DNA from 2 places in the Streptomyces sp. NPDC051219 genome. Region 2 is predicted to be linked to the other one. Evidence: predicted binding sites of a transcription regulator. Region 2 holds the regulator's gene; the other holds the start of a gene.
The links. Region 2 encodes HrcA, which represses chaperone genes, less so after heat shock. Its sites were predicted from a motif close to TTNGCACTCNGNNNNNCNGAGTGCNAA; they were not measured.
Positions count from the first base shown of each region.

Region 1: a site for HrcA is predicted at 6,867-6,893, ahead of groES (co-chaperone GroES). Genes of this name have one in related genera too.

Region 1 is NZ_JBFBAS010000004.1:101,673-111,482, reverse strand. It holds gene AB0M62_RS07535 (WhiB family transcriptional regulator) at 1-64, shown strand, start outside; gene AB0M62_RS07530 (LysR family transcriptional regulator) at 133-1,032, opposite strand; gene AB0M62_RS07525 (MOSC domain-containing protein) at 1,114-1,818, shown strand; gene AB0M62_RS07520 (SDR family oxidoreductase) at 1,887-2,660, shown strand; gene AB0M62_RS07515 (hydroxyacid dehydrogenase) at 2,819-3,847, shown strand; gene AB0M62_RS07510 (ester cyclase) at 3,909-4,604, shown strand; gene groL (chaperonin GroEL) at 4,691-6,319, opposite strand; gene groES (co-chaperone GroES) at 6,413-6,721, opposite strand; gene AB0M62_RS07495 (polysaccharide deacetylase family protein) at 7,056-7,910, opposite strand; gene AB0M62_RS07490 (polysaccharide deacetylase family protein) at 7,907-8,845, opposite strand; gene AB0M62_RS07485 (methyltransferase domain-containing protein) at 8,928-9,810, shown strand, end outside.
Region 2 is NZ_JBFBAS010000027.1:15,685-25,494, forward strand. It holds gene lepA (translation elongation factor 4) at 1-1,428, shown strand, start outside; gene AB0M62_RS25745 (AMP-binding protein) at 1,635-3,524, shown strand; gene hemW (radical SAM family heme chaperone HemW) at 3,616-4,848, shown strand; gene AB0M62_RS25755 (DUF3097 domain-containing protein) at 4,905-5,738, opposite strand; gene AB0M62_RS25760 (MBL fold metallo-hydrolase) at 5,766-6,500, opposite strand; gene hrcA (heat-inducible transcriptional repressor HrcA) at 6,685-7,701, shown strand; gene dnaJ (molecular chaperone DnaJ) at 7,702-8,838, shown strand; gene AB0M62_RS25775 (nitronate monooxygenase) at 8,927-9,810, shown strand, end outside.

The DNA.
Region 1 (9,810 bases), on a different contig from region 2:
CCGCGCCCGCAACCGGCTGATCTCGGCGTCGAGTTCGGGGGGCACGACGTCGACCACCCACTGAAGGAACGTTTCTTCAGATTGAGCCGTACCCCCGGGGACCGCACGGGTCCCGATTTTCGCGTGCGCTCGTCAGCGAGCGGCCGCGCGCTCCAGCCGGTCCAGCATCGCCGAGACCGCGGGGACCCGCGCCAGGTCGGGAAGCGTCAGTGCCACCACTTCGCGCCGGACCGCCGGCTCCAGCGCCACGGTCCTCGCCCCTCTTGGGCGCACCGATTCCACCGCCAGTTCGGGCAGCACAGCCACCCCGAGGCCGGCACCGACCAGCCCCACCACCGCCGGGTAGTCGTCGGTCGCGAAGTCGATCCGCGGCGTGAAGCCCGCGCTCTCGCACACCTCGACCAAGTGGCGGCGGCAACGGGGGCAGCCCGCGATCCACGACTCCTCGGCCAGTTCCGCCATACCCAGCCGGTCCGCCTCCGCCAGCCGGTGCCCCTCCGGGACCAGCCCGACCAGGCGGTCGGTGAGCAGCGGGCGCACCACGAGGTCGTCCCACGCGTCGCTCTCCGCGACGGTTGCGCCGTACCGGAAGGCCAGCGCCACATCGCAGTCTCCCTCGCGCAACATCTCGACCGAGCGCGGGGGTTCGGCCTCGACCAGTGAGACCCGGGTGCCGGGGTGATCCTCCCGCATCGCGGCGAGTGCGGTCGGCACAAGCGTGGAACTGCCGCTCGGGAACGAGACCAGCCGCACCCGGCCGGCCCGCAGGCCCGCGATCGCGGCGACCTCCTCCTCCGCGGCCGTCAGCCCGGCCAGGATGCCCGCCGCGTGGCGCACCAGCGCCTCGCCGGCCTGGGTCAGGCGCATCTCGCGGCCGGTGCGGATCAGCAACGGGGTGCCCGCGGAGTGCTCCAGGGCTTTCATCTGCTGACTCACGGCGGGCTGCGTGCAGCCCAGCTCGCGCGCGGCGGCGGAGAAGGAGCCGGTGGCTGCCACGGCACGCAAGACTCGGAGATGACGGGCCTCGATCATGCCTCGAGTATAAGGGACACTTGGAGGCAACGGCGGAAATCGCGTCGCCCCTTTGGCGGGCCATCGCTTAGCGTGGCACGCATGCTGTCATCGTCCGGGGAGCGACCCCCGTACCCCCGAAGTGTTCTCTCCGTGAACGTGGGCCGCGCCAAGGCCGTCGAGTACACCGACGCGCCCTCCGGCCGCACCGGCATCGACAAGCTGCCGGCCGAGGGAGCCGTACGGGTGGCCGCCCCCGGCCCCAAGGGTGCGGGGGCGAGCGGCGTCGCCGGTGACGCCGTGTGCGACCTGCGGTTCCACGGCGGCGACGACCGTGCCGTGTACGCCTTCGCGCGCGAGGACCTGGACCGGTGGGAACGCGAGCTGGAGCGGCCGCTCGCCCACGGCTCGTTCGGCGAGAACCTCACCACGACCGGTCTCGATGTGAACGGAGCGCTCATAGGTGAGCGCTGGCGCGTCGGCCCCGAGGTCGTACTCGAGGTGACCGGTGGCCGTATCCCCTGCCGCACGTTCGCCGGCTCGCTCGGTGAACAGGGCTGGGTCCGGCGCTTCACCCGGGACGGGGCGCCCGGTGCGCTGTTGCGCGTCATCGTGCCCGGCGACGTCCGCGCGGGCGACCCCGTCGAGGTCGTTCACCGGCCGGAGCACGACATCACCGTCTCCCTGCTCTTCCGGGCCGTGACCATCGAGCGTGAACTGCTGCCGAGCACGTTGGTCGCCGCGCAGTGGATGGAGTCCGGACTGCGGGCAGTGGCCGAGGAGTACACCGCCAAGTACGTGCCTTAGGCACGGTCGGGGTGCCGGCAGGGGGCGCGGGCACGGACCGCCGCCCGGGCATCCCCTAACGTTCAGCCATGACGACTGCACTGATTACGGGATCGACGGCAGGCATCGGGGCCGCCTTCGCGCGGCGCCTGGCCTCCGAGGGGCACAACCTGGTGCTGGTGGCCCGTGACACCAAGCGGTTGCGGGAGCAGGCGACCGAACTGCACGACCTGCACGGCATCGAGGCCGAGGTGCTGACCGCCGACCTCTCCGCGGACAGCGGGATCGAGGCGGTCGAGACCCGGCTGTCCGACCGCAAGAGCCCCGTGGACCTCCTGATCAACAATGCCGGGTTCGGCAACAAGGGCCGCTTCCTCGAAGTCTCCATGGCCGACGAACTGACGATGCTGAAGGTCCACTGCGAGGCGGTGCTGCGGCTGACCTCGGCGGCGGCGGAGGGCATGCGCGAACGCGGGCGCGGCGGAGTGGTGAACGTGGCCTCGGTGGCCGCGTTCGTGCCGCGCGGCACGTACGGCGCGTCGAAGTCCTGGGTCGTGCAGTTCACCCAGGGCGCGGCGAAGGACCTGGCCGGGTCGGGGGTCCGGCTGATGGCCCTGTGTCCGGGCTTCGTCCGCACCGAGTTCCACCAGCGGGCGGGGATGGGGACGGACAACATCCCGAACTGGATGTGGCTCGACGCCGACAAGCTCGTGGCGTCGGCGCTCGCCGATCTGGCACGCGGGAAGACGGTGTCGATCCCGGACCCGCGGTACAAGGCGCTGATGGGCGTGGTGAAGGTGGCGCCGCGCGGGCTGCTGGGCGGCGTCAGTTCACGTACGGGCCGCAAGTACGGGCCCCAGTAGCGGATCGGGTCAGGTCTCGGTGAGGGCCAGGGGCCGCCGTGGTGCCGTCCTGTCATGTGACGTCCACCCGGCGGCCCGTGACACCGACTGGGTCACCCGGTCCCCGCTCGCCGCACGAGCGCCGAAGGAGCAAACGCAGAAGGGGTATTGGTTCCACCATGCACCCCACCACCGACAACAGGCCCCGCGTGCTCCTCGCCATGGGCCCGGGCGTGGCCGAGCGGCTTCTCTCCGACCGCCATCGCACCCGCCTGGAGGCCCTCGCCCGCACCGACTCCCGGCTCGTCGCCCACGAACTCGCCACGCCCGCCCCGGAGGTCTCGGCAGCGCTCGCCGAGGCAGAACTGCTGCTCACCTGCTGGGGAGCACCCCCGCTCAGCGCCGGGGTGCTGGACGCGGCCCCGAAGCTCCGCGCCGTCGTGCACGCCGCCGGCTCCGTCAAGCACCACATCACGGACGCCTGCTGGGAACGCGGCCTCGCCGTCGCGTCCACCGCCGCCGCCAACGCCCTGCCCGTCGCGGAGTACACGCTCGCCGCCATCCTGTTCGCGAACAAGCGCGTCCTGCACGCCCACCGCCGCTACCGCGAGCTGCGCGCCCACGGCGACTGTCTCCGGGAGCTCGACCGCGCGGGCAACTACGGCCGCACGGTCGGGGTCGTCGGCGCGTCCCGGATCGGCCGCCGGGTGATCGAGCTGCTGCGCCCGTTCGACCTGCGGGTCCTGCTGTACGACCCGTACGTCGAGGAGGCGGACGCAGCCCGCCTGGGCGTGCGGACCGTCCCGCTGGACGTGCTGTGCGCGCGCAGCGACATCGTCACGGTGCACGCTCCGGAGGTCCCGGCCACCCGCCACATGATCGGAGCCCGGCAGCTGGCCCTGATGCCGGACGGCTCGACCTTGATCAACACCGCCCGCGGTTCCCTGGTGGACGAGGGCGCCCTCCTCCCCGAGCTCGTCTCCGGCCGGCTGGACGCCGTACTGGACGTGACGGATCCCGAACTCCCGCCCGTCGACTCGCCTTTGTACGACCTGCCGAACGTCCTGCTCACCCCGCACGTCGCAGGGTCGCTGGGCGGCGAACTGCACCGGATGGCCGACCGGGCGCTGGACGAGGTGGAGCGGTTCGCGGCGGGCCGGCCGTTCGCCGACCCGGTCCACCCGACCGCTCTGGGTCAGTCCGCCTGATCCGGCAGCAAGGGTCATATCTCACTAAAATGGACGCATCCCATCCATCGCGGGAGACGCCATGAAATTCGTACAGCTGATCGAGTACAAGACCGAGCGGTTCGACAACATGAACCAGCTCATGGACCAGTGGGTCGAACAGACCAAGGGCAAGCGGACCGCCACCCACAGCGTCACCGGGAAGGACCGCTCCGACGCATCCCACTTCGTCGAGATCGTCGAATTCCCGTCGTACGAAGAGGCGATGAAGAACTCCCACCTGCCGGAGACGGACCGGATCTTCCAGGAGATGGTGGCGCTCTGCGACGGTATGCCCTCGTTCACCGACCTGGACGTCGTCCGCGAGGAGCAGCTGAACTCCGCGGCAGCACGCCGCTTCTTCCACGAGGTCGCGGTCGGCGGAAACCTCGACGCCATCGACGAGCTGTTCGCCGCCGACTACCGGGACCACGACATCATGAAGGAAGAGGAGACCACGCTCGGGTCCGATGTCATTCGCAACGATGTCGCGGGGTGGCGCAAGGCCTTCGACTCCACGTTCGAACTCGACCGGCAGGTGTCGGAGGGTGACGACGTGGTGACGTTGTGGACCTGGACGGGCACCCACAAGGGCGACTTCATGGGCATCCCCCCGACGGGCAAGAAGTGCACGATGACCGGCACCACGATCTTCCACTTCCACGACGGAATGATCGCCGAAGGCTGGTGGCACTTCGATGCCCTGCGCCTGCTGCGGCAGCTGGGCGCACTCGGCTGAACGTGAAGGGCCCCTGCTCTCGCGGCTGAATCGCGAAAGGCCCCTGTTCCCGCGGCTGAGCGGGAACAGGGGCCTTCGGCGTGGCGTCAGTGCGAGTGGCCGTGACCGTGGCCGTGGCCCGCGTCAGCCTCTTCCTCGGCCGGCTTCTCGACGACCAGGGTCTCGGTCGTGAGCAGCAGCGACGCGATGGACGCGGCGTTCTCCAGCGCGGAGCGGGTGACCTTGACCGGGTCGATGACGCCGGCCTTCACCAGGTCGCCGTACTCGCCGGTCGCGGCGTTGAAGCCGTGGCCCTTCTCGAGTTCGGCCACCTTGGAGGTGATGACGTATCCCTCGAGCCCGGCGTTCTCGGCGATCCAGCGCAGCGGCTCGACGACGGCGCGGCGAACGACCGCGACACCGGTGGCCTCGTCACCCTCCTTGCCGAGGTTGCCCTCGAGCACCTTGGCGGCGTGCACCAGAGCGGAGCCACCACCGGAGACGATGCCCTCCTCGACCGCGGCGCGGGTCGCGGAGATGGCGTCCTCCAGGCGGTGCTTCTTCTCCTTCAGCTCCACCTCGGTGGCGGCGCCGACCCTGATCACGCACACGCCGCCGGCCAGCTTCGCGAGGCGCTCCTGGAGCTTCTCGCGGTCCCAGTCGGAGTCCGTGGACTCGATCTCCGCCTTGATCTGGTTGATGCGGCCCTTGACGTCCTCGGGGTTGCCGCCACCGTCGACGATGGTGGTGTCGTCCTTGGTGACCGTCACGCGGCGGGCGGAGCCGAGCACGTCCAGACCGGCCTGGTCGAGCTTGAGGCCGACTTCCTCGGCGATGACGGTGGCGCCCGTGAGCGCGGCGATGTCGCCGAGCATCGCCTTGCGGCGGTCGCCGAAGCCGGGGGCCTTGACCGCGACGGCGTTGAACGTGCCGCGGATCTTGTTGACGACAAGGGTCGACAGGGCCTCGCCCTCGACGTCCTCGGCGATGATCAGGAGCGGCCTGGAGCTACCGGCCTGGATGACCTTCTCGAGCAGCGGGAGCAGGTCCTGGATCGAGGAGATCTTGCCCTGGTGGATCAGGATGTACGGGTCCTCGAGGACGGCCTCCATACGCTCCTGGTCGGTCACCATGTACGGCGACAGGTAGCCCTTGTCGAAGGCCATGCCCTCGGTGAAGTCGAGCTCGAGACCGAAGGTGTTGGACTCCTCGACGGTGATGACACCGTCCTTGCCGACCTTGTCCATCGCCTCGGCGATGAGCTCGCCGACCTGCTGGTCCTGCGCGGAGAGCGCGGCCACGGCGCCGATGTCGGTCTTGTCCTCGATCGGACGGGCGGTCGCGAGGAGCTCCTCGGACACGGCCTTGACCGCGGCGTCGATGCCCTTCTTCAGGGAGGCCGGGGAGGCGCCGGCGGCGACGTTGCGCAGGCCCTCGCGAACCAGCGCCTGGGCCAGCACGGTGGCGGTGGTGGTGCCGTCACCCGCGATGTCGTTGGTCTTGGTCGCCACCTCCTTCACGAGCTGGGCGCCCAGGTTCTCGTACGGGTCGTCGAGCTCGACCTCGCGGGCGATGGTGACACCGTCATTGGTGATGGTGGGGGCACCGAACTTCTTGTCAATGACGACGTTGCGGCCCCGGGGGCCGATCGTCACCTTGACCGTGTCGGCAAGCTTGTTGACGCCGCGCTCGAGGGCACGACGGGCGTCCTCGTCGAACTTCAGGATCTTCGCCATGGGAGCTTCTCTGTCCTCTCAAATGAACTGCGCCCCGGCGCCCGGCCATTGAAGAGCGGGAGCACGGGGCGCAGATCAGAAACTTCGGCTGGATTACTTCTCGACGATCGCGAGAACGTCGCGAGCCGAGAGGACGAGGTATTCCTCGCCGTTGTACTTCACCTCGGTGCCGCCGTACTTGCTGTACAGCACGACGTCGCCGACGGATACGTCGAGCGGAAGACGGTTGCCGTCCTCGAAGCGGCCCGGGCCCACGGCCAGGACGACGCCCTCCTGGGGCTTCTCCTTGGCAGTGTCCGGAATGACCAGGCCAGAGGCCGTGGTCTGCTCGGCGTCGAGCGGCTGGACCACAATGCGGTCCTCGAGCGGCTTGATGGCAACCTTGGAGCTGGCGGTCGTCACGATCCGACCTCCCCCTTCGGAGATCTCACGGGGTTAATTGTCTGAGGTGGCGACCAGGTCGATCCGTCGTCGCGGGTGCCGGACCTGCCTGTCGCTGTGTTGGCACTCCCCGGTGGCGAGTGCCAGAGCTGACACTATGCGGCGGTTAGCACTCGGTCAAGCGGAGTGCCAACGTGGCTGCGTCGAATCCTCCCCGGGACGCCCGTCCGGCCCCCTGCCGGCGCCGTCCGGACCGCCCAACTGCTGGGCATCCGCACACGAGTACGGGTTCCCCCTGACGGGTCCCCCGCCACCGAGGACCTGCGGATGCACCGGTCCGGCGACCTGATCGTGGTCAGAGATAGTCCTCGAGAAGGCCGATCCGGAAGCCCTGCTCCTGGATCCGGCGCAGCATCTGCGTCGTCATCTCGGTGATCGTCGAGCCCTTGAGCTCACCGGGACCCCGGAAGTGGGCGAGCACGATGTCGCCGGGCCGCAGTTTGTCGCCCTCCGCGTACCGCAGATTGTGTATCTGCATCGAGGCCCGCCACAGGACGACCGAGCTCACCCCGCAGTCGGCCGCCGCCCGCAGGGTGTCGTCGTTGTAGTTGCCGAACGGAGGCCGGAACAGCCGCGGCTTCGTTCCGAAGCGGGCCTTCAGCCGGTCCTGCTGACCGCAGATCTCCGCGCGCTGCTTCGCATACGGAAGCCTGCGGAGGTTCGGGTGGGTGAGAGTGTGGTTCTGCACCGTGCCGCCGAGGTCGCGCAGACGCTCGAAGTGGTCGTATCCCCGCGACGCCACGCTGTCCGTCAGGAACATGCTGATCGGCAGCTTCAGATCGGCGGCCATCTTCAGGAACTCCGGGTCGCGTTCCGCGCCGTCGTCGAAGGTGATGAAGACGACCTTCTCATCGGTCGGGATGCGGTCGACCACGGAGGGCAGCCCCGGACCGGCCGCCGGCAGTACGGGCTTGCGGGCCGGCTTCGGGGCGAAGGCGAGCGGCGCCTTCAGCCCCCAGCGCGTGTGCGGACCGGGCGCGGCGGAGGCCCCCTCCGCTCCTGCCGCGGCGGCCCCCTGTTCCTGCTCCTGCTCCCCCTCGGCGGCCTTCCTGCCCAGTCGCTCGATCGGCTCCACGGACTCCGAGCACGCGGCGAGCAGGAGCACGCAGGCCGCCAGCGTTCCGGCCAGCAGCCGGCGCGTGCTTGTCACAGGTAGTCCTCCAGCCTGGCCACGGCGTATCCCTTGTCCGTGATCGTCTTCATGACCCGCCGGATCATGTCAGGCATGGTTGCCTTCCAGTCCTGCCGCCCCCTGAAATGCGTGAGGATAATGTCACCGGGATGCAGATCGCGGTCCCACTCGCGCCACTCCATCCGGTCCGGGAACGCCTCGGCGGCCCACAGCGGGACGGCCTTGACTCCGCAAGACTTGGCGGCGCGGAGGGTGTTGGCGTTGTAGTTGCCGTACGGCGGACGGAACAGCTCCGGGCGTTTGCCGTACCGCTTCTCGATGGTGGCCTGCTGGCCGCAGATCTCCGCGCGCTGCTTCGCGTACGAGAGCGCGGGCATGTAGCGGTGGTTGATGGTGTGGTTGTTCAGCGTGACGCCGAGGTCCTGCATCTTCCCGAAGTAGCCGTAGTCGTCGCGGATCAGGTAGTCGCTGAGGAACGCGCTGTACGGGATGCGCAGTTCACTTATCATCCGCAGCAGCTCGGGGTCCTTCTCGGCGCCGTCGTCGATCGTCAGGAAGACGATCTTCTCCTTGGTCGGGACAGTGGTGAACACGGGCGGCAGACCCGGCCCGACCTCGAAGCCCTTGCGCGTCTTGATCTCGGGTTTCACGGCGGGCGGTGCGGGCGCGATGAGCGGGGTCTTCTGCAGGCCCCACCGCTTGGCCGCGGCACGCCGGGCGACTTCGGCCCGCCGCAGCTTCTCCGCGTACGCGGCGAGCGCACCCGCGGCACCCCGCGGCGCGTTCGCGCCAGGCAGGCCGAGTAAGGGTCCCCCGTCGGCGGATCCGGGGACTCCGGTGCAGCCGGAACCGAGCACGGCGACGAGGAGAGCGGCCGTCGCGAGCCGGAAGTGGCACCTCCGCCGTTTCGCGGTATTTCCAGTGATCTTTTCTTTTTGTCGTACTAGCTGCATGGCGCCGCATCCTGTCAGGGCAGGGCCATCGCTCCTCGCCGACACCGCCACCCGGCGCGCAGCATCCACCTACTGGCCCACAATGGACCGGGTGAACGACCTCGACTCCTTCTCCGCGCTGCTCACCCACGAGGGCCGGGCGCTCCTCGACTCGCTACGGGATTACGACCCCGCGAACGAGCTGGCGACCGCCACCCGGCTCCGCCGGGAGCACCCGGCCGAACTGGTCTCGGCCGCGCTGGGGCAGGCGCGGCTGCGGCAGCGCGCCGTGGCGAAGTTCGGTGCCGAGGACGCCTTCCGGATGTTCTTCACCCCCAACGGCGTCGAGCAGGCGACCCGTACCTCGGTCGCCGCCCACCGTGCCCGCCGGTTCGCCTCCCTCGGTGTACGGGGCGTCGCCGACCTCTGCTGCGGCATCGGCGGCGACGCGATCGCTCTCGCGCGCGCCGGAGTGTCCGTACTGGCCGTCGACCGTGATCCGCTGACCTGCGCGGTCGCCCGCGCCAACGCCGAGGCCCTGGGCCTGGCGGATCTCATTTCCGTCCGCTGTACGGACGTCACGGAGGTCGACACCTCCCCGTACGACGCCGTGTTCGTCGACCCGGCGAGGCGTGGCGGCCGTGGCCGCATCTTCGACCCCGAGGCTTACTCGCCGCCGCTCTCCTGGGCCGTCCAGGCGGCCCGCACGGCCCCGCACTCCGCGCTCAAGATCGCCCCGGGCATCCCGCACGAGGCCATCCCCGGCGACGCCGAGGCGGAGTGGATCTCGGACAGCGGCGACGTCAAGGAGGCGGTCCTCTGGTTCGGCACGGCGCCCGGCTCGGTCCGCGCGACCCTGCTTCCCGGCGAAGCCGCCCTCTGGACCGCCGAGCCGCTCCCGGACCCCCGGCCGGGCCCCGTGGGCCGCTATCTGTACGAGCCGGACGGCGCGGTGATCCGCGCGCATCTGGTGGCCGAGGTTGCGG
Region 2 (9,810 bases):
CTGAACAAGATCGACCTGCCGGCCGCGCAGCCCGAGAAGTTCTCCGAGGAGCTGGCGAACCTCATCGGCTGCGACCCCTCCGACGTGCTGAAGGTCTCCGCCAAGACCGGTCTCGGCGTGGAAGCCTTGTTGGACCGCGTGGTCCGCGACGTGCCGGCCCCGGTCGGTGTCAAGGAAGCCCCCGCCCGCGCGATGATCTTCGACTCGGTGTACGACTCCTACCGCGGTGTCGTGACGTACGTACGAGTCGTCGACGGCCAGCTCAACAAGCGCGAGCGCATCCGCATGATGTCCACCGGCGCCACGCACGAACTGCTGGAGATCGGCGTCTCCTCCCCGGAGATGACGCCGTCCGACGGCGTCGGTGTGGGTGAGGTCGGCTACATCATCACGGGTGTGAAGGACGTACGTCAGTCCAAGGTCGGCGACACCATCACCACCCTGAACAAGGGCGCCACCGAGGCACTCGGCGGTTACAAGGACCCCAAGCCGATGGTGTTCTCCGGCCTTTATCCGCTGGACGGTTCGGACTACCCGGACCTGCGGGAGGCCCTGGACAAGCTGCAGCTCAACGACGCCGCCCTCGTCTACGAGCCGGAGACCTCCGCCGCCCTCGGCTTCGGCTTCCGCGTCGGCTTCCTCGGCCTGCTCCACCTGGACGTGATCCGCGAGCGCCTGGAGCGCGAGTTCGGGCTCGACCTCATCGCCACCGCCCCCAACGTGGTCTATCGCGTGACCATGGAGGACAAGAGCGAGCACATCGTCACCAACCCGAGCGAGTTCCCCGAGGGCAAGATCTCCGAGGTGTACGAGCCGGTCGTGCGCGCCACGATCCTCGCGCCGAGCGAGTTCATCGGCTCGATCATGGAGCTGTGCCAGACCCGTCGCGGTGTGCTGCTGGGCATGGACTACCTCTCCGAGGACCGCGTCGAGATCCGCTACACGCTGCCCCTGGCGGAGATCGTCTTCGACTTCTTCGACCAGCTGAAGTCCAAGACGCGTGGTTACGCCTCCCTCGACTACGAGCCCACCGGCGAGCAGACCGCCCAGCTCGTCAAGGTCGACATTCTGCTGCACGGCGACAAGGTCGACGCCTTCTCCGCCATCACGCACAAGGACGCGGCATACGCGTACGGCGTGCGGCTCGTCGCCAAGCTCAGGGAGCTCATCCCCCGCCAGGCCTTCGAGGTGCCCATCCAGGCCGCCATCGGCTCGCGGGTCATCGCCCGCGAGACGATTCGCGCCATCCGCAAGGACGTCCTCGCCAAGTGCTACGGCGGTGACATCTCCCGGAAGCGGAAGCTGCTGGAGAAGCAGAAGGAAGGCAAGAAGCGGATGAAGATGGTCGGCTCCGTCGAAGTGCCGCAGGAGGCCTTCATCGCGGTGCTCTCCAGCGACGATTCCGGTGGGGCGAAGGGCAAGAAGTAACAGGAGTGGCCGGGGTGGTACCTGGCTGTTATAGCGAATGGGTCCCTGCGCCGGTGCGCAGGGGCCCGTTCGTTATCAAGCGGCGTCCCGCAGGCTCTTACGCGACGGCCATGTGCGCTCTACTCTGATCACGCTCGAAGGTTACTCGCCAGTTAAACAACCTGCACCAGCCAGTCGTATGCACTGTCGCGGGCCCGGAGGATTTCGTGAGCGACACACAGACCTTGATCGAGAACCGGCCGCCCTCTGTGGCGACCCTCTTCCTCGAGCGCGTGGCGGCGACGCCCGACGCCGAGGCCTACCGCTATCCGGTGCCGGCCGCCTCCGGGCAGGGGCCCGACGACTGGAAGTCGCTGAGCTGGGGGCGGACCGCCGAGCGCGTGTTCGCCATCGCCGCCGGCCTGGTCGACCTGGGAGTCCAGCCGGAGGAGCGCATCGCGCTCGCCTCCAACACCCGGGTCGAATGGATCCTCGCCGACCTGGGCGTGATGTGCGCGGGCGCCGCGACCACCACGGTCTACCCCAGCACCAACGCCGAGGAGTGCGCGTACATCCTCGCGGACTCCGACAGCCGGGTACTTGTCGCCGAGGACGCCGGCCAGCTCGCCAAGGCCCGTGAGAAGCGAGCCGACCTGCCGAAACTCGCCCACGTCGTCGTGATCGACCCGGCCGGCGTGGAGCCGGTGGAGGGGGAGCCGGACGGGTGGGTGCTCTCGCTCGCCGATCTGGAGGCACGAGGCAACGAGTACCTGGCCAAGCACCCGGAAGCCGTCCGGGACCGGGTCAAGGCCATCACCGCCGACCAGCTCGCCACCCTGATCTACACCTCGGGCACCACCGGCCGTCCCAAGGGCGTGCGGCTGCCGCACGACAACTGGTCCTACATGGCGAAGGCCACCGTGGCGACCGGCCTGATCACCAAGGACGACGTCCAGTACCTCTGGCTGCCGCTCGCGCACGTCTTCGGCAAGGTGCTGACCTCCGGGCAGATCGAGGTCGGCCACGTCACCGCCGTCGACGGCCGGGTCGACAAGATCATCGAGAACCTGCCGGTGGTCCAGCCGACGTACATGGCGGCCGTGCCGCGCATCTTCGAAAAGGTCTACAACGGGGTCGCGGCCAAGGCGCGCGCCGCCGGAGGCGCCAAGTACAAGATCTTCCTGTGGGCCGCCGAGGTCGCCCGCGACTACGCGAAGGTCTCCCAGGACAACTTCCGCCGCACCGGAACGGCCTCCGCCTCCTTCGGGCTCAGCACCAAGCACAAGGTCGCCGACGCCCTCGTCTACTCCAAGCTGCGGGACGCCTTCGGCGGCCGGCTGCGCGCCGCCGTCTCCGGTTCCGCCGCGCTCGCGCCCGACATCGGCTACTTCTTCTCCGGTGCCGGAATCCACATCCTGGAGGGCTACGGTCTGACGGAGTCGAGCGCCGCGTCGTTCATCAACCCGGGCGAGGCGTACCGCACCGGCACGGTCGGCAAGCCGCTCCCCGGCACCGAGGTGCGGATCGCGGACGACGGCGAGATCCTGCTGCGCGGTCCCGGCATCATGGACGGCTACCACGGGCTGCCCGAGACGACCGCCGAGGTCCTGGAGTCCGACGGCTGGTTCCACACCGGCGACATCGGGGAGCTGTCGGCGGACGGCTATCTGCGGATCACCGACCGCAAGAAGGACCTGATCAAGACGTCGGGCGGCAAGTACATCTCGCCGGCCGAGGTCGAGGGTCAGTTCAAGGCGGTGTGCCCGTTCGTCTCCAATATCCTGGTGCACGGCGCGGACCGGAACTTCTGCACCGCGCTGATCGCACTCGACGAGGCGGCCATCCTGGGCTGGGCCACGGACCACGGCCTCGACGGCAAGCCGTATGCCGACGTGGTGGCCACCAAGGAGGCCGAGGAGCTGATCGAGGGCTATGTGCAGCGGCTCAACGAGGGCCTGCAGCGCTGGCAGACGATCAAGAAGTTCAAGCTGCTGCCGCGCGACCTGGACATCGAGCACGGCGAGCTGACGCCGAGCCTGAAGCTGAAGCGTCCGGTCGTCGAGCGTGAGTACAAGCACCTCATCGACGAGATGTACGCGGGTACGCGCGAGGCGTAATGCGCACCCTGACGCGGGCGGGGCCACCGGTCCCGCCCGCGTCACGTCCGGCACGGTAGGGGGGTTTCCCCGCGTGCTGGACAATAGGGGCATGCCTTCTGCCCTGCCTGACGGTGAGCCCATGCCCCACGACGGGGCGCTGCCGCGGCATGCCCTGCAGGGTGCGCACGACCGGCCACTCGGCTTCTACCTGCATGTGCCGTACTGCGCCACGCGCTGCGGCTACTGCGACTTCAACACGTACACCGCCACCGAGCTGCGCGGCTCGGGCGGTGTTCTGGCCTCCCGTGACAACTACGCCGACACCCTCGTCGACGAGGTCCGCCTCGCCCGGAAGGTGCTCGGCGACGACCCGCGGCAAGTACGGACGGTCTTTGTCGGGGGCGGCACCCCGACCCTGCTGGCCGCGGACGATCTCGTCCGGATGCTGGCGGCGATCCGCGACGAGTTCGGACTCGCGGACGATGCGGAGATCACGACCGAGGCGAACCCGGAGTCGGTCGGCCCCGCCTACCTGGAGGCCTTGCGGGCCGGCGGCTTCAACCGCGTCTCCTTCGGCATGCAGAGCGCGAAGCAGCACGTGCTGAAGATCCTGGACCGTACGCACACGCCCGGGCGGCCGGAGGCGTGCGTCACCGAGGCCCGGGCAGCGGGCTTCGAGCATGTGAACCTCGATCTGATCTACGGCACGCCCGGCGAGAGCGACGACGACTGGCGGGCGTCCCTGGAGGCGGCGATCGGGGCGGGCCCCGACCATGTCAGCGCGTACGCGCTGATCGTGGAGGAGGGGACGCAGCTCGCGCGCCGGATCCGCCGCGGCGAGGTGCCCATGACCGACGACGACGTGCACGCCGACCGCTACCTGATCGCCGAGGAGGCGCTGTCCGGCGCGGGTTTCCACTGGTACGAGGTCTCGAACTGGGCGACGTCCTCCGCCGGGCGGTGCCTGCACAACGAGCTGTACTGGCGCGGGGCGGACTGGTGGGGCGCGGGGCCGGGCGCGCACAGCCACGTGGGCGGCGTGCGGTGGTGGAACGTCAAGCACCCCGGCGCGTACGCGCAGGCGCTGGCGGAGGGCCGGTCACCGGGCGCGGGCCGTGAGGTGCTGCCCGCGGAGGACCGCCGCGTGGAACGGATCCTGCTGGAACTGCGGCTCCGCGAAGGCTGCCCGTTGTCGCTGCTGGCTCCGGCGGGTGCGGTCGCGGCGGAACGCGCTCTCGCGGACGGGCTGCTGGAACCGGGCCCGTACGAAGAGGGCCGCGCGGTCCTCACCCTCCGGGGACGGCTGCTGGCCGACGGAGTGGTCCGCGACCTGGTGGACTGACGTCTCGGCGCCGCGCCTGCCGTGCTGACGTGCCCGCGGCTCCGCCCGGTGCCGCGCTACACGGCCGGTGCGGTGACGAAGTCGATCAGCTCTTCGACCCGGCCCAGCAGCGCCGGCTCCACGTCCCGGTAGCTGTTCACCGACGACAGGATGCGCTGCCACGCCGCCCCCGTGTTCGGCGGCCAGCCAAGCGCGCGGCAGATGCCCGTCTTCCAGTCCTCGCCGCGCGGGACCGTCGGCCAGCCGGCGATGCCCACCGAGGACGGCTTCACTGCCTCCCACACGTCGATGTACGGGTGCCCGACCACCAGCACGTCCGCGCCTGTGACCCGTGCCGCGATACGCGACTCCTTCGAGCCCGGCACGAGGTGGTCCACCAGCACGCCCAGCCGCGCGTCCGGGGCCGGGCCGAACTCGGCGACGATCGCGGGGAGATCGTCGATGCCCTCCAGGTACTCGACCACCACGCCCTCGATACGCAGGTCGTCGCCCCAGACCCGCTCCACGAGTTCGGCGTCGTGACGGCCTTCGACGTAGATGCGGCCCGCCCGCGCCACCCGCGCACGTGCCCCCGGGACCGCGATCGAGCCGGAAGCGGTCCGGGCCGGTGTGCGTGGGGCCGGGGCCGCGCCCACGGGTCGTACGAGCGTGACGGTCCGGCCCTCCAGCAGGAAGCCGCGCGGTTCCATCGGGAAGACCCGGTGCTTCCCGAAGCGGTCCTCCAGGGTGACCGTCACTCCCTGGGCGGTCTTCTCGCACCGGATCACCGCACCGCAGTAGCCGGTGGTGATCTCCTCGACGACGAGACCCGGTTCGGCGGGTACCTCGGGAGCGGGGGCGGTCTTCTTCCAGGGCGGGGTCAGGTCCGGCCCGTACTGTCGGCTGCGCATTCGACCGACAGTAAAAGAAGAGGACGGTCAGCGCGGCGACACGCCGAAACGCGTGGCCAGAGCCTCACGCTGACGGCGAACGAAACGGGCATCCACCACGGAACCGTGCCCCGGTACGTAGAGCGCGTCCTCGCCGCCCAGGTCCAGCAGCCGGTCCAGCGCGGCCGGCCAGCGGGACGGCACCGCGTCCGGACCGGCCTGGGGCTCACCCGATTCCTCCACCAGATCGCCGCAGAACACGATCTCCGGTGAGCCGGGAGTGCCCGGCACCAGCACCACCAGATCATGGTGGCTGTGACCGGGGCCGACATTGGCGAGCAGGACCTGCAGACCGCCCAGTGACAGCGTCCACTCGCCGCACACCGAATGCTGCGGCCGGACCAGCACATCGGTCGCTTCCACGGCGTCGTCCCGCGGCAGTCCCTCGCGTACCGCCGTCTCGCAGATCTCGTCGCGCTCCGCGGCGAGCACGGCGTCCAGACCGACCGCGCCGTAGACCTCCACCCCGGAGAACGCGGCCGCCCCCAGGACGTGGTCGAAATGGGGGTGGGTGAGTGCGAGGTGCGTCACTCTGCGCCCCAGTATTCGCTGCGCCTGGGTCCGCAGTTCGGCCCCCTCCCGGAGGGACGAACCCGCGTCCACCATGAGGACCGAGTCGTCCCCCGCCACCAGGCCGGCGGTGCAGTCCCAGACGGGCAAACGGCGCCGTCCGACCCCCGCCGCAAGCCGCTCCCAGCCCAGCTCTTCCCAACCGACGTCCATACCGCGACGCTAGTCCAACGGCCGGGGGCCGCGCCTGCTGAGCTGGGCGGTCGCACGGTAGCGTGACGGGCCGCCCTTGCTAGGGGCGCACCTCCCCGCCGTACACTGACCGGGGGACTGCTGGCACTCGAACGCAGCGAGTGCCAAGCCCGGATACCGAGGAAACAAGCTGGAGGTGTGCGCGATGCTCAGCGAACGCAGACTCGAGGTGCTGCGCGCCATCGTCCAGGACTATGTCGGCACCGAGGAGCCCGTCGGCTCCAAGGCGCTCACCGAGCGGCACGCCCTCGGCGTGTCACCGGCCACCGTGCGCAACGACATGGCGGCCCTGGAGGACGAGGGCTACATCGCCCAGCCGCACACCAGTGCCGGTCGCATTCCGACCGACAAGGGCTACCGGCTGTTCGTCGACAAGCTGGCCGGGGTCAAGCCGTTGTCCTCGCCGGAGCGGCGGGCCATCCAGAACTTCCTTGACGGGGCGGTCGACCTCGACGACGTCGTCGGCCGGACCGTGCGGCTGCTGGCCCAGCTGACCCGGCAGGTCGCCGTTGTCCAGTACCCCTCGCTGACGCGCTCGACGGTGCGGCACGTCGAACTGCTGTCGCTGGCCCCGGCACGGCTGATGCTGGTGCTGATCACCGACACGGGACGGGTCGAGCAGCGCATGGTCGACTGCCCGGCGCCGTTCGGCGAAGCGTCACTGGCCGACCTGCGGGCCCGGCTCAACAGCCGGGTCGTCGGCCGCCGCTTCGCGGACGTGCCCCAGCTGGTGCAGGACCTGCCGGACTCCTTCGAGCAGGAGGACCGCGGCACGGTCTCGACCGTGCTTGCCACGCTCCTCGAAACACTCGTCGAGGAGACGGAGGAGCGGCTGATGATCGGCGGCACCGCCAATCTCACCCGCTTCGGCCACGATTTTCCCCTGACGATCAGGCCGGTGCTGGAGGCGCTCGAGGAGCAGGTCGTGCTCCTCAAGCTGCTCGGCGAGGCCAAGGACTCGGGAATGACCGTACGTATCGGGCATGAGAATGCCCACGAAGGGCTGACGTCCACATCGGTCGTCGCCGTCGGCTACGGTTCGGGCGACGAGGCAGTCGCCAAACTCGGCGTGGTCGGACCGACCCGCATGGACTACCCCGGAACGATGGGAGCGGTACGCGCAGTGGCACGTTACGTCGGACAGATCCTGGCGGAGTCGTAAGTGGCCACGGACTACTACGCCGTACTCGGCGTGCGCCGGGACGCTTCGCAGGACGAGATCAAGAAGGCGTTCCGCCGGCTTGCGCGCGAGCTGCATCCGGACGTGAACCCCGATCCCAAGACGCAGGAGCGTTTCAAGGAGATCAACGCGGCATACGAGGTGCTGTCGGACCCGCAGAAGAAGCAGGTCTACGACCTCGGCGGCGACCCGCTGTCCGCCTCCGGCGGCGGTGGCGCGGGCGGCTTCGGAGCGGGCGGCTTCGGCAACTTCTCCGACATCATGGACGCCTTCTTCGGTACGGCGTCCCAGCGCGGCCCGCGCTCCCGTACCCGGCGCGGCCAGGACGCGATGATCCGGCTCGAGGTCGAGCTGGACGAGGCGGCCTTCGGTACGACCAAGGACATCCAGGTCGACACGGCGGTCGTCTGTACGACCTGCTCGGGTGAGGGCGCGGCCCCCGGCACCTCCGCCCAGACCTGTGACATGTGCCGTGGACGCGGCGAGGTCTCCCAGGTCACCCGGTCCTTCCTGGGCCAGGTCATGACCTCGCGGCCGTGCCCGCAGTGCCAGGGCTTCGGAACGGTCGTGCCGACTCCGTGCCCCGAGTGCGCGGGCGACGGGCGCGTCCGCTCCCGCCGCACGCTCACCGTCAAGATCCCGGCGGGCGTCGACAACGGCACGCGCATCCAGCTCGCGGGTGAGGGCGAGGTCGGCCCCGGCGGCGGGCCCGCCGGCGACCTGTACGTGGAGATCCACGAGCTGCCGCACTCGGTCTTCCAGCGGCGTGGCGACGACCTGCACTGCACGGTGACCATCCCGATGACGGCGGCGGCGCTGGGCACGAAGTGCCCGCTCGAGACGCTGGACGGGATGGAGGAGATCGACATCCGGCCGGGCACGCAGTCGGGTCAGTCGATTCCGCTGCACCAGCGCGGTGTCACGCATCTGCGCGGCGGCGGGCGTGGCGATCTGATCGTGCACGTCGAGGTGACCACCCCCGGCAAGCTGGACCCGCAGCAGGAGGAGCTGCTGCGGCAGCTGGCGGTACTGCGCGGTGAGGAGCGGCCTCTGGGTCAGTTCCAGCCGGGGCAGCAGGGGCTTTTCTCGCGCCTGAAGGATGCGTTCAACGGGCGGTAGCAAGGCGGCCGGCGCGCGCTGAGCACTGGACTATGCCAGGCGAAATGCTCGATTCGGAGCTGTGCGGGGGACGTGGCACCATGCGGTCATGTCCTCCGCACTGACCGATCTCTGCCGGTATCCGATCGTGCAGGCCCCCATGGCGGGCGGTGCTTCCTGTCCTCAGCTCGCGGCCGCCGTTTCAGAGGCGGGCGGACTCGGTTTCCTGGCAGCCGGGTACAAGACGGCGGACGGCATGTACCAGGAGATCAAGCAGCTGCGGGGGCTCACCAACCAGCCCTACGGGGTCAACCTCTTCATGCCGCAGCCGAACTACGCGGATCCCGCCGCCGTCGAGGTCTACCGCAGCCAGCTGGCCGGCGAGGCCTCCTGGTACGACACCCCGCTCGGTGACACCGACTCGTGCGGGGACAGCGAGGACGGCTACGACGCCAAGCTGGCCACCCTCCTCGAGGACCCCGTACCGGTGGTCTCCTTCACCTTCGGATGCCCGGCCCGCGCGGTGCTCGACGCGTTCGCCGCGGCCGGCACCGTCACCGTGGTCACGGTGACCTCGGCGGAAGAAGCGAAGACCGCCCAGTGGCAGGGCGCCGCGGCGCTGTGCGTACAGGGCATCGAGGCCGGCGGCCATCAGTCGACGCACCGGGACGACCCGCAGACGGACGGGTCCGGCTTCGGACTGCTGTCACTGGTGTCGCTGGTGCGCGAGAGCGTGCAGCTGCCGATCATCGCCGCGGGCGCGCTGATGCGCGGCTCGCAGATCGCGGCCGTGCTGGCGGCGGGCGCGGAGGCCGCCCAGCTCGGCACGGCGTTTCTCGTCTGTCCCGAGTCCGGAGCGAATGTGCTGCACAAACAGGCCCTGACCAACCCGCTGTTCGTACGGACGGAACTGACCCGGGCCTTCTCCGGCAGGCCCGCCCGCGGTCTGGTGAACCGGTTCATGCGCGAGCACGGTCCGTACGCCCCGGCCGC